Regions from separate parts of the Mesorhizobium sp. L-8-10 genome, predicted to be linked through region 1. Evidence: predicted binding sites of a transcription regulator. Region 1 holds the regulator's gene; each other region holds the start of a gene.
What was found. Region 1 encodes PhoB, which activates phosphate uptake and scavenging genes when phosphate is short. Its sites were predicted from a motif close to TGTCATNNANCTGTCAT; they were not measured.
Positions count from the first base shown of each region.

Region 1 (3,230 bases):
GCTGATCGACGAACTGCGCGAGAACTATACGATCGTCATCGTCACGCACTCGATGCAGCAGGCCGCCCGCGTCTCGCAGCGCACGGCCATGTTCCATCTCGGCTATCTGGTCGAGGAGGGCCCCACCGACAAGATGTTCACCAACCCCGACGACAAGCGCACACAAGACTACATCACCGGCCGCTTCGGGTAAGCGGCGGGCGGAAGGACAACGAGGACAGGATCATGGGTGAACATACCGTCACGTCTTTCGACGACGAACTCGATCATGTCGACCGGCTGATCCGCGACATGGGGGACCTTGCGGGGTCGATGGTGCAGGGCTCCACCAGGGCGCTGCTCAACTCCGACACGGCGCTGGCACAGCGTGTGATCTCCGACGACGCCGTGATGGACGCAAAGCAGCGTGAGCTCGACGATCGTGCCATCACGCTGATCGCCAAGCGCCAGCCCATGGCGCAGGACCTCCGTGCGGTGGTCGGCGCGATCCGCATGGCCGCCGACCTTGAACGCATCGGCGATCTCGCCAAGAACATCGCCAAGCGGGTGGGCGCAGTCGGCCAGAGCGTCGCGCCGCGCGGCCTGTCGCATTCGATCGAGGCGATGTCGGGCATGGTGTTGGGTCAGGTCAACGGTGTCGTCGACCACTATGTCGCCGACGACGCCCAGGCCTTGATGAAGCTGCGGGCAGACGACGAGAAGATCGACGTCCAGTACACTGCCGTGTTCCGCGAGCTCCTCACCTATATGATGGAAGATCCGCGCAACATCACGGCCTGCACGCATCTCCTGTTCTGCGCCAAGAACCTCGAGCGCATCGGCGACCATGTCACCAATATCGCCGAGAACGCCTATTTCGTCATGACGGGAGAGCAGCTTCCGGTGCAGCGGCCGAAACACGACGAAACCTCGACGACAGTCGCCGAATGAGAAAGGCTTGACCGCAAGAATACCGAGGAGATCCGACCCGCATGATTGCCCCCAAGATCATGGTCGTGGAAGACGAGGAGCCGCTATGCGTGCTCCTGCGCTACAACCTGGAAGCCGAAGGCTATCAGGTCGAGGTCATCAATCGCGGCGATGAAGCCGAGCTCCGGCTGCAGGAAAACGTACCCGACCTTCTGGTCCTCGACTGGATGATCCCCGCCGTGTCGGGCATCGAGCTCTGCCGGCGATTGAGGATGCGTCCGGAGACCGAGCGGTTGCCGATCATCATGCTGACGGCGCGCGGCGAGGAGAGCGACCGGGTGCGTGGCCTTTCGACCGGGGCCGACGACTATCTGGTGAAGCCGTTCTCGACGCCGGAATTCGTCGCCCGGGTTCGTGCTTTGCTGCGCAGGGCCAAGCCCGAAGTGCTGTCGACGGTGCTCAAGGTTGGCGACATCGTGCTCGACCGCGAAGCGCACCGGGTCTATCGCAAGAAGAGCGAGATCAAGCTCGGCCCGACCGAGTTCCGCCTGCTCGAGTTCATGATGCAGCATCCCGGGCGCGTCTTCTCGCGCAGCCAGTTGCTCGACAATGTCTGGGGCGAAACGATCTATATCGACGAGCGCACCGTCGACGTGCATGTCGGCCGCCTGCGCAAAGCGGTCAATACGGCCCGCATGCCCGATGTGATCCGCACCATCCGCGGCGCCGGCTACGCCATCAACGAGGCGTGACGTCCCCGCTGGAGCAATTCCAGCAAGAGTGCGCAGCGGTCTTGCGTCCGGAATTGCGTGACAACAATGAGTCAGGGCGTCTCGGCTTTTCGAAGAAAGGCGGAAATGCTGCTCCAGCGCGGGCCGGCGATTGCCGTCGGGCCCGCGTCAGGGCGCCCCACCGGCCGGGCGTGACACCGAACGCCTTCTTGAACTGACGGTTCAGGTGGCTCTGGTCGGCAAAGCCGGTCCTGGCCGCGATATCGGCCAGGTTCTCTCCAGCCTGGATGAGGGCGGTTGCCCGCGCCAGCCGCCGCATCAGCAGGTAGCGGTGCGGGCTGGTCCCGAAAAAGGCGCGGAACTGCCGCGCCAGACTGAACCGGTCGAGTCCGGTCACGCCCTCCAGCGCGTCGGAGCGCACGACACGGTCGAGATTGGCTTCCAGATAGTCGCGTGCCATCTCCAGCCGGGGGACATCGAGGGTGATCCTGGAAGGGGCGGGTCCATCGGCATGGCGCGACAGGCCGTCCGCCAACTCGGTGACGAGTTGGACGACGGCCAATTCGTCGAGTTCGCCCTCGATATCGGAGAGGCAGGGCAGCAGCGTCTCGCGCAGCCGCCGATCGGTGACGACGGGGTCGCGGACGAAAGGCAGCGGGGCACAGCTCGCTGCCAGGCTTCGCCGCAACAGGGCGGGCTCGAGATAGAGTATGCGATAGTGAAGTCCGGCATCGGTCGCGGCGCCGCCGTCATGCATCTCGTCGGGATGCAGCACGATCACCTGGCCCGGCAGGCTGTTTCGGACCTCGCCCCGGTAGCGGAATGTCTGAACGCCGTGCAAGGTCACGCCGATCGCATAGGTGTCGTGGCGATGAGGCTCGAAGGCGTTGCCGAAGAACTTGGCGTCGATGCGCTCCAGGCCGGGGAAGGGCGGTGCCGGCACGATGCCGCCCTCGTCGGTGCGCCCGCACAAACGTTCAAGACCGGATTGTTCGTTCCAGCCTAGATCGGGAGACATCTTGCCATCTTCCCAGCGGTGATACGATCCATGTTCCAGACCAAAGTCGCCATCGTCCTGCGCAGTGACCTTGCCGTGTGGCAGAAGCTGAACGTCACGGCCTTCCTCACCACCGGCCTTTCCTTCCGAGCTCCCGAGATGATCGGCGACGAATATGTGGATCGCGATGGCAATCGCTACAACCCCATGTCCGTCCAGCCGGTTATCGTTCTGTCCGCCGATGCGGCGACCATGAGCCAGATCCACCGTCGTTCGCTGGAGCGGGGGATCACGACCTCCCTCTATGTCGACGCAATGTTCGCCACCGGCCACGATGCCGCCAACCGCGCCGTCTTTGCAACTTTCGGGCCCGACGATGCCAAGGTGGCAGGCATTGCCCTTCGCGCCGACAAGAAGATCGTCGACAAGATCACCAAGGGCGCAAGCATGCACGCCTAAGCCAGGCCGTTGCCTCGAATCCGCTCAAGTGCGCGGCAGCACCCGGAACATGGCGACGATGATGTTGCCGGCGCCAGGCACTGAGACCGGCACGATGAAACATAAAAGACTGCCGATGACATCATTGGGTTACA
Region 1 is NZ_AP023263.1:2,411,702-2,414,931, forward strand. Features, by position in the region: gene pstB (phosphate ABC transporter ATP-binding protein PstB) at 1-193, shown strand, start outside; gene phoU (phosphate signaling complex protein PhoU) at 226-930, shown strand; gene phoB (phosphate regulon transcriptional regulator PhoB) at 972-1,661, shown strand; gene JN280_RS11325 (AraC family transcriptional regulator) at 1,648-2,658, opposite strand; gene JN280_RS11330 (DUF2000 family protein) at 2,689-3,096, shown strand.

Region 2 (3,230 bases), 2.1 Mb from region 1:
CCACCATCATCGGCGCGGTCGGCGGCGGCGGCATCGGCGAGGAGCTGCGCCTGTCGATCAGCCGCAACCATGAGGCCAAGACGCTCGCGATCATCCTGCTCCTGCTCCTGACGATCATCGCGGTCGACCAGTTCTCGGCCTGGCTGCGCAAGAAGCTCGTCGGCGACCAGGCTTTCGCTTTCGGCAGGGGAGCTTGACCATGACCGCGCTGACCCGGAACGAGATCGCCGCGATCGCCGCCCGCCATCCCGAAGCCTTCGCCGGCTCCGGCCGCAAACGCCTGATATCCTGGGCCGTCGGGATAGGCATCGTCGGCTACCTGATCTTCGCCTGGTGGCTGTTCTCGATCGGCAGCGTCTTGACCTCGGGCAACTGGAGCATCGCCGGCAGCTATCTCGCCGACTGGGTGAGCTACGAGACCCGGCCCAATATCGACTTCAAGGACGGCGGCGCGACAGTCTCCTATCCGCGCTTCTCCGCCTACAATCCCGAACGTCATCCCGACTGGATCGTGCTCGACCCGAAGCCGACCGGCGAGGCCAAGCAGATCTTCTCGCATATCGCCATGTCGATGGGCCGCAGTGCCACGATCGACGTCACGCCCGGCCGCGTGACGGTCACCCGGGCCGGCGAGACGCTCGACGTCACCATCATCCCACGCGAGCGCGTGGATGCGGCCGGACCGCTGCCGGCCTGGGCCGTGCAGAAGGCCCCCGGCGACAAGATCATTGTCGATTTCGGCTTTTCCGGCCGGGCAGACATCGAGGACGACGAGATCAAGGTGCGGCGGCGCTTCTGGGGCTGGGAGAATTTCTTCTTCGATGCCAACTCCCCGTTCTGGGGAAAGTCCTTCGGCGAGGTCGCCGGGCTGGTATTCTCCTCGGAGCGCATCCGCCCCGATATGTCGAACGCCGCCCTGGCCTTCGACAACATCCTCAACAATGCCGAATGGCAGCATGGCGACGTCTGGCTGAAGCTGATGCAGACGATCGTCATGGCTTTCGCGGGCACCGTGCTGGCGACGATGCTCGCCTTCCCGCTGGCATTCATGGCTGCGCGCAACATCACGCCCAACCGGATCGTCAACCAGGTCGCCAAGCGCTTCTTCGATTTCCTGCGCTCCGTCGACATGCTGATCTGGGCACTGTTCTTCACGCGGGCCTTCGGTCCCGGTCCGCTCGCCGGCATCTCGGCGATCTTCTTCACCGACACCGGCACCTTCGGAAAACTCTATTCCGAGGCGCTGGAGAACATCGACGACAAGCAGCGCGAGGGCATACGCTCCGTCGGCGCCAACCCGGCGCTCGTGCAGCGCTACGGCGTGCTGCCCCAGGTGCTGCCGGTCTTCCTCAGCCAGTCGCTCTATTTCTGGGAGTCGAACACGCGCTCGGCGACCATCATCGGCGCGGTCGGCGCTGGCGGCATCGGCCTCAAGCTGTGGGAGGCCATGCGCACCAACACCGACTGGGAGAACGTCGCCTATATGGTGCTGCTGATCCTGATCGTGGTCTTCATCTTCGACAACATCTCCAACGCGTTGAGAAAGCGTTTGATGTCGGGCAGCGCTTGAAGAGGGATTGAGAGGCGCCGGCCCCTCACCTGAGCCCTTCCGTGACTTGCCGGCTAAGTTTTGCTAGCGCTGGGAAATCACGCATAGCTTCGTGAATCTGTCATGCAAATCGCCTATGGCATCGGGCTTGCGAGGAATAACCATGCGTTACGCGATCTATTTCACGCCAGCGCCCGATGATCCGCTGACCCGGACCGCGGCGAAGTGGCTGGGCAGGGACCCCTTTACCGGCGACGTCACCCCGGCGCCCGCGCTCGGTCGTATCTCGGCGGCCGAAATCGCCTTCCATACGGCGGCCGCGCGCCGTTACGGCTTCCATGCGACCCTGAAGGCGCCGTTCCGCCTGGCCGAAGGCGAGACCGAAGCCTCTCTCGGCAAGGCGGTCGACGCCTTTGCCGAGGGCATGGCGCCGGTCGTGCTGCCGCGCCTCGTGATTGCCCAACTCGACAGTTTCTTCGCGCTCATGCCGGAGGGCAAGCCGGCGGCGCTGCACAAGCTCGCCGACGACGTCGTGGTCGCCTTCGACCGCTTCCGCGCGCCGCTCACCGAGGCCGAGATCGAGCGGCGCAACCCGGATGCGCTGCGCCCCGCCGAATTCCGCAATCTCTGCCAGTGGGGCTATCCTTACGTCTTCGAGGCGTTCCGCTTCCACATGACGCTGACCGGCAGGGTCGGCGCCGAAGAGGCTCCGCGCATCCGTGGCGCGATCGAGGAGTTTTTTGGTACCATGCTCGAGGGCCCCGTCGCAGTGGACGGGCTCGCCGTTTTTGTCGAACCCGAGGCCGGAGCGCCGTTCAAGGTTCAATCCTACCATCCGCTGGGACGACAGCGGGAAAGAAAGTCCGCCTGACATGACTGCCGAAACCGTTCTCTCCAATGCCCGCCTCGTTCTCGCCGACGAGGTGGTGACAGGGTCGCTGCTGATCCGCGACGGGCTCATCGCCGACATCGCCTCCGGCTCCTCCCGCAGCGGCGAGGATATGCAAGGCGACTTCGTCATTCCGGGCCTTGTCGAATTGCACACCGACCACCTCGAAGGCCACTACGCTCCGCGGCCGAAGGTGCGCTGGAACCCGATCGCCGCGGTCCTCGCCCATGACGCTCAGGTCGCCACCGCCGGTATCACCACGGTCTTCGACGCGCTGCGTGTCGGTCTCGACGAGGATGCCGACATGACCGCCGTCGAGATGCGCAAGCTGGCCGACGCCATAGAGGACAGCGTGCGCCAGGACCGGGTCCGTGCCGACCATTTCATTCATCTGCGCTGCGAGGTGTCAGCTCCGGACTGCCTCGACGGCTTCGGCTATTTCGACGGCGACGACCGCGTACGGCTCGCTTCGCTGATGGACCATGCGCCGGGCCAGCGCCAGTTCGCGCAGCTTTCGGCCTATGCGACTTACTACCAGGGCAAGCTCAAGATGTCCGACGAGGCGTTCCGCGTCTTCTGCGAGCGCCGGATCGCCGAATCCGAGGCCAATTCGCCGGCCAATCGAGCGGCGATTGCCGCCGCCTGCCAGGCGCGCGGCATCGTGCTCGCCAGCCATGACGACGCCACCGTCGCCCATGTCGAGGAAGCTGTCAGCCAGGGCATCCGCGTCGCCGAATTCCCGACCACCGCCGAGGCCGCCCGCGCTTCCAGGGAAGCCGGGCTCGGCGTGCT
Region 2 is NZ_AP023263.1:266,526-269,755, reverse strand. Features, by position in the region: gene phnE (phosphonate ABC transporter, permease protein PhnE) at 1-197, shown strand, start outside; gene phnE (phosphonate ABC transporter, permease protein PhnE) at 200-1,570, shown strand; gene JN280_RS01155 (DUF1045 domain-containing protein) at 1,713-2,420, shown strand; gene JN280_RS01150 (alpha-D-ribose 1-methylphosphonate 5-triphosphate diphosphatase) at 2,422-3,230, shown strand, end outside.
Region 2: the regulator PhoB is predicted to act here: its motif matches at 1,658-1,674, upstream of JN280_RS01155 (DUF1045 domain-containing protein).

Region 3 (3,230 bases), 2.3 Mb from region 1:
CTCCAGCCAAGGACGACGCCGCCGGCAAGATTGGCGCAAAGGAAGGAAATCGAGCCCCACACCCGCATGCTCGTGTAGTTCGATCCGAAACGACGAACTCCCGACAGAGCGAGCGAATCGGCGAGCGGCGAGTGCGGCGTCCAGACCACCGAAAGCGCCAGCGAGATACCGAGAACGAGGACGTAGCTCGGTTCGAGGAAGTAGCCGCAGCTGAGCGTCAGCGTCGCGGCGGCGAGCACAATGAGCACATTGGCCCTGTCCTTGGCCCTGTCGGCGAAAGCGGTGATCAGTGGTGTGGTGAAGACACGCAGGAACATCGGCGCCGACAGGATCACCGCGATCTGCTCGGGACCGAAGTCCTTCAATTCGAGCCAGAGCGGGAAGTAGGGCAGATGCAACCCTTGCGGGATGAACAGGAAGGCGAAGATGGCCGCGATCCGCAGCTCGAAATGGCGCGGCTTGACGAGTTGTTCGGGCGAAAGTGGCGGGAGCGATGACAACAAGGCGGTCCGGGAGATGGCCGGCCGAAGGGCGAGTCGCCAGCACGACATCGTCGATACCACGCCGGCTGCCGGAGCGGAACGTCTGGCCCAATCGGATCGCCGCGCTGATTTCGCCTCGGGAGGCTCGCATGGATGCCTGCGCAAGCGCCGGCGGCTGGGCTCAGGCGGCAGCCGCCTTGGCGTCGATCACGACGGGCACGAAGCGGCCGGCGGCAGGCTGTGCAGCCGTCTCCGTCCAGCGCAGGATCTCCATCGTCCCGTCGAAATGTTCGACGACGGCCGTGCAACTCTCCACCCAGTCGCCGGTGTTGATGTAGCGGATGCCGGCGATGTCCTCCATTGCGGCGTGGTGGATATGCCCGCAGATGACGCCGTCGACCTCGGCGTTCTTCGCCTGCTCGGCGACGATGGTCTGGAAGGCGCTGATGAAATTGACAGCCCGCTTGACCGTCACCTTCGCCCAGGAAGAGAAGGACCAGTAGGGCATGCCGAACAGGCGGCGGAAACGGCCGACGATGCGGTTGACGATGATGGCGAGGTCATAGGCCTTGTCGCCGAGATAGGCGAGCCAGCGGACATTGTGGACGATGGTATCGAACTGGTCGCCATGGATCACGAGGTAGCGGCGTCCGTCCGCCGCGACATGTATCGCCTGGTCGGCAACCTCGATGCCGCCGAAATGCACGCCCTGGAAGTCGCGCAGGAACTCGTCGTGATTGCCGGCGATGTAGACCATCCTGGCGCCCTTGCGCGCCTTGCGCAGCAGCTTCTGCACGACATCGTTGTGCGATTGCGGCCAGTGCCAGGAACGGCGCAGGCGCCAGCCGTCCACGATGTCGCCGACCAGATAGATCGTCTCCGCCTCATGATCGCGCAGAAAGTCGAGGAGGAAATCGGCCTTGGCGATTTTCGATCCGAGATGGAGGTCGGAAATGAAGAGCGTGCGCACCTTGCGCGGGGTTTCGCCGTGCATTGGCTGATCCGAACCGTTGTTTCAGTGTGGCTATGCCCCGATTCATGCAACAGGCGTATGACGGTTGCGGTTCGGTGAGCCCGCAGGATAGGTTCCGCTTTTTTGGGAAAGGACACGCCATGGATCTTGGTATCAAGGGCAAGAAGGCCATCGTCTGCGCTTCGAGCAAGGGCCTCGGCCGCGGCTGCGCGGCCGCACTCGCCGAGGCGGGCTGCGACCTCGTCGTCAACGGCCGTGACGCCGGCAGGCTCGCGGCCACGGCCGCCGACTTGCGCGGCCGCTACGGCGTTATCGTGACGGAGGTCGTCGGCGACGTCGCCCTGCCTGAGGTGCAGAACGCCCTGCTCGCCGCCTGTCCGTCGCCGGATATCCTCGTCAACAACAATGGCGGCCCGCCGCGTCGCGATTTCCACGATCTGGACCGCCAGGCGATTCTCGACGGCGTCGTCAAGAACATGGTCACCCCCATCGAACTGATCCAGGCCGTCATCGACGGCATGGTGCAGCGCGGCTTCGGGCGCATCGTCAACATCACCTCGCTGTCGGTCTATGTGCCGATCCCGGGCCTCGACGTCTCCTCTGGCGCGCGCGCTGGCCTCACCTCGTTTCTGGCGGGTATCGCCCGCACGGTTGCGGCAAGCAATGTAACGATCAACAATCTCCTGCCCGGCAAGCTCGACACTGACCGCCTGCGCGGCGCCTTCGGTTCCGAAATGCCACAAGGGGAGCGCATCGCGCGACTGAGCGCCGACATTCCCGCGAAACGCTTGGGAACGCCGGAGGAATTCGGCCAGATCTGCGCCTTCTTCTGCTCGGTCCATGCCGGTTATCTGACGGGGCAGAACATTCCCGTCGACGGAGGCTCCTATGTGAGCGCTTTCTGACCGCGCCGACCGGCAGGATCCGCGGCGGGCACGCCAGCGCGCCGGCGCGAAGCCGGCGCGGGATGTGTGCTCGTGTCGCCCCCTTCGCGAAGCGCTCGCGAATCCGGCGGTGTATGGCTAATACTGACAAGGACAAGAACGGGACGGGTGGCCGCGATGAACGACGACGCCAAGAAACAGCAACGGTCGGACCTCGACGAGGCCGCGCTCTACTTCCACAAATATCCCATCCCCGGAAAGCTGGAGATCCAGGCGACGAAGCCGCTCGGCAACCAGCGCGACCTTGCGCTCGCCTATTCGCCGGGAGTCGCCGCCCCATGCCTGGAAATCCGCGACGATCCCGCACGTGCGGCCGATTATACCGGACGCGCCAATCTGGTCGCCGTGATCTCCAACGGCTCCGCCGTGCTGGGGCTGGGCAATATCGGTCCGCTGGCCTCCAAGCCCGTCATGGAAGGCAAGGCCGTGCTGTTCAAGAAGTTCGCCGGCATCGATGTGTTCGACATTGAAATCGACGCGCCCGAGATCGGCCGCATGGTCGAGACGGTGGCAGCCCTGGAACCCACCTTCGGCGGCATCAATCTGGAGGACATCAAGGCGCCCGAGTGCTTCGAGGTCGAGGAACAGCTCAAGGCCCGCATGGGCATTCCCGTCTTCCACGACGACCAGCACGGCACCGCGATCATCGTCGCGGCCGCTGTGCTGAATGCGCTCGAACTGGCCGGCAAGAAGATCGACAGCGTCAAGATCGTGACATCGGGGGCAGGTGCTGCCGCGCTTGCCTGCCTCAACCTGCTGGTCTCGCTCGGCGCAAGACACGAGAACATCTGGGTCACCGACCGCTTCGGCGTCGCCTGGAAGGGACGCGTC
Region 3 is NZ_AP023263.1:4,696,159-4,699,388, reverse strand. Features, by position in the region: gene JN280_RS21630 (MFS transporter) at 1-500, opposite strand, end outside; gene JN280_RS21625 (UDP-2,3-diacylglucosamine diphosphatase) at 664-1,476, opposite strand; gene JN280_RS21620 (SDR family oxidoreductase) at 1,596-2,360, shown strand; gene JN280_RS21615 (NADP-dependent malic enzyme) at 2,517-3,230, shown strand, end outside.
Region 3: the regulator PhoB is predicted to act here: its motif matches at 1,523-1,539, upstream of JN280_RS21625 (UDP-2,3-diacylglucosamine diphosphatase).

Region 4 (3,230 bases), 1.5 Mb from region 1:
AAAGGCTCATCCGCCGGCTCGCCTCGCTGACGCGAGAACAGGGCGGGACCTATCTGCGGCTCGCCGTCGATGTCGACAACGTGTCGGCGCAGGCCTTCTACGAGAGGCTCGGCATCGTCCGTTATCCGGCCGACCACATTCACGCCGCCTATGACTATGCCTTTCAGGCCCTGTGCGAACGCGGCGGTGAACTGCCCTGAAGAGCTTTGCTCAGAAATAGCCGCCGCCACCGGCGACGAGATTGCCGCGCGCCTCCGGGAAGAAACGCTTCGCGCCTCGCTGCGTGCCGAACATCATGTCGTACTGCAGCAGCCGGTAGTCGCTGACGAGAGGATCGATCTGCCTGGCGCGAGCCCAGTCCGGAACCGCCTTGCCGTCCGGCTTTAGCAGCATGTTGCGGTCGATCACGCGGTAGCGCTCGTGCAACTCGCCCAGGAAGTCGGTGTAGTAGGGGTGCTGGATGCCGGCGGCTTTCAGCACCTGCATGGGAACGAAGGCCGGGCTGATCGTACCGAGCTTCTTCACCTTGCCGGTCCGGTTCGACCAGATCACCAGCGGGGTCTCGTGCGTCCGCGCCATGTCCTTCGCCGGACCTTTGCGCGGTGCCACGAGATCCTTCATGAAGCCGGTCTCGACATAGGCAGGGCCGAGCGGCGGCAGATGGTCGCCGAACAGCGCGATCACGGTCGGCCGCTCGCGCAACTCGGCCCACTGGATCAGCCGGGCCAGCCCCTTGTCGGCGTCGGAAGCGCCCTCGGCAAAGGTGAGGATGGATTCGCTGGTCTTGCGGCTGAGGCCGGGCGCCACGACGCTGTGGCTCACATCGGCATAGCGGTGCGGCTCGTAGGGACCGTGGCTCTGCAGGCTGACCGCGAAGAAGAAAAACGGCCGGTCGGTGGCGTCGGCCCGGCGGATGATCTCCTCGGTGAGTGCGGCGTCCGAGGCGAGCGGCCCGCGTTTGGCGAGCGGCAGCATGTTGTCCTCGGACAGGAACCGGTCGAAGCCGAAGGCGTCATAGACCGCGCCGCGGTTCCAGAACCATGATGTATAGGGATGGATCGCCGTGGTCTGATAACCCTGGCCGCGGAAGAAGGTGGCCAGCGACGGCACCGGCGCGCGCACATATTGCTGATACGGAATGCTGCCATAGGGCAGGAAGGCGTTCGAGAAGCCGGTCAGCGCCTCGAACTCGACATTGGCGGTCATGCCGCCGAATTCAGGCGAGAAGACATGGCCCGACAGCATGGCGCGCGTGGTGGGGATCGGGTCGGGCCAGATCTTCACGCCGGGCAGGCGCTTCGGATCCCAGAAGGACTCGCTCATCACGATGATGACGTCGGGCTTTTCCTTCGGCAGCATGGCCGGTCCGCGTGGCGCCGCGCCGATGCGGTCGATTGCCTGCGGCGAATAGCCGGCCGGGGCGGGGACATGGGCCATCGGCACGTTGAGAGCGAAGGCGAGCGTGAAGCCGTTGACCGAGTAGTTCTCGCGCTGATCCCACATGACGGGGATGATCTGCAGCCGGTCCCGCGTCCATGAGAAGGTTGCGTAGTCCATGATCGACGCGAAGAACGCCAGCGTCGGCGCCGCCAGAGCGACCCGCATCAGCCGGCTGTTGAGCGGTAGCACCGGGAAACGGGCGCACCAGAAGCGCCAGGCGAAGACGAACATGCCGAGGGCCATCAGGGAGCCCGCGGCCATGGCGAGGCCGGTCAGCGGCCGCTCTCGCACCAGGAGCGGCATCAACTCGATGATCTGGCGGTAATAGAGGAAGTCGGTCGGATAGAGCGGATCGCCGAGATAGTGGATCTTCTGCTGGCCGATCCAGGCGAGCAGCAATAGCGCCGGCCCCATCACCAGCAGCGACTGGTAGCGTCGCCCGAGCAGGGCATCGAGCCCGAGCATCACCAGCAGGAAGAGCAGGACCGTCGTCCAACCTGGACGACTCGCGTCGCCGAAGAAGGTCAATGTCGACTGAAGCGAGCCACGCGCCATGAACTCGACCGCGAAGACGAGCGCCGCGGCAACGGTGACGGAAAGCAGTGCCGAGGCCGCGACGCGCAGCAGCCAACTGTCGGTGATCGATTCCTGCCAGGGTGCGCCCTTCAAGGCGCGGATTTTCACGATGGGCCTGGCCAATTCGATACCTCTGATACGCCGACCAACTGTCATGCAGCCGTCATCAGGCTGTCATGCGCGTGTCACTATTAACGCGCGACACGCGAAAAAGGATATGAAGGGGGGCGCTTTTTTGACGAAAATTTCTGGTTGCGACAATTTGTACGGCTAAATATATCGTTATCCGGTGATTTCCGGTAAATGACTGAAACAATTACGTGATTTTGGAGGCGGATTGAGAGGCGGCCCAGCGGCGAGCCGCCCCCGGGGCCCCTCCTAGGCCACTTCCTTGATCGCGATATGGGCGACGCGGCGGACCTCGTCATCGGTGAGCAGGCCGCCGGCGCGGAGCAGCCCGGCGAAGCGTCCGTTGCTCGCCGAAAGTTCGGCGAAACCGCCCTTCTCGACGATGTGGCCATTGTCCATGAAGATGATGAGGTCGGCGTCGCGGACGGTCGAGAGGCGGTGCGCTATGATGAAGGTCGTGCGGTTTGCCCGCAGCCGATCGATCGCTTCCTTCACGCGGGCCTCGGTTTCAACGTCGAGCGCGCTGGTCGCCTCGTCGAGCACGAGGATCGGCGCATCCTTCAGGATGGCGCGCGCGATCGCGATGCGCTGGCGCTCGCCGCCCGAGAGCTGTCCGCCGCGCTCGCCGACCTGGGTGTCGTAGCCTTCGCTCTTGGCCAGGATGAAGTCCTGGGCGGCTGCGGCGCTGGCGGCGGCGTGCACATCGTCATAGGAGGCATCGGTGCGGCCGATGCGGATGTTCTCCTCGATCGAGCGGTTGAACAGGCCGGCGTCCTGGAACACGGTCGCCACCGAGTGGCGCAGCGATCGGCGGGTGATGGTGCGGGTGTCCATGCCATCGACCAGGATGCGGCCGCTGTTGGGATCGTAGACCCGCTGCAGCAGGTTGATCAGCGTGGTCTTGCCGGCACCGGTCGGGCCCACGATCGCCACCGTCTGGCCGGCCGGTACATCGAAGGATATGTCCCTGACGCCGACCGTCGAATTGGGGAAGGAGAAATTCACGTCCTCGAAACGGACATGGCCGGTGAGGCGTTCGATTTCGCGCAGGCCATCGGGCTCCTTCCGATCGGCTACCGCGTCCT
Region 4 is NZ_AP023263.1:3,918,242-3,921,471, forward strand. Features, by position in the region: gene JN280_RS18145 (GNAT family N-acetyltransferase) at 1-200, shown strand, start outside; gene JN280_RS18150 (LTA synthase family protein) at 211-2,082, opposite strand; gene JN280_RS18155 (glucan ABC transporter ATP-binding protein/ permease) at 2,395-3,230, opposite strand, start outside.
Region 4: the regulator PhoB is predicted to act here: its motif matches at 2,167-2,183, upstream of JN280_RS18150 (LTA synthase family protein).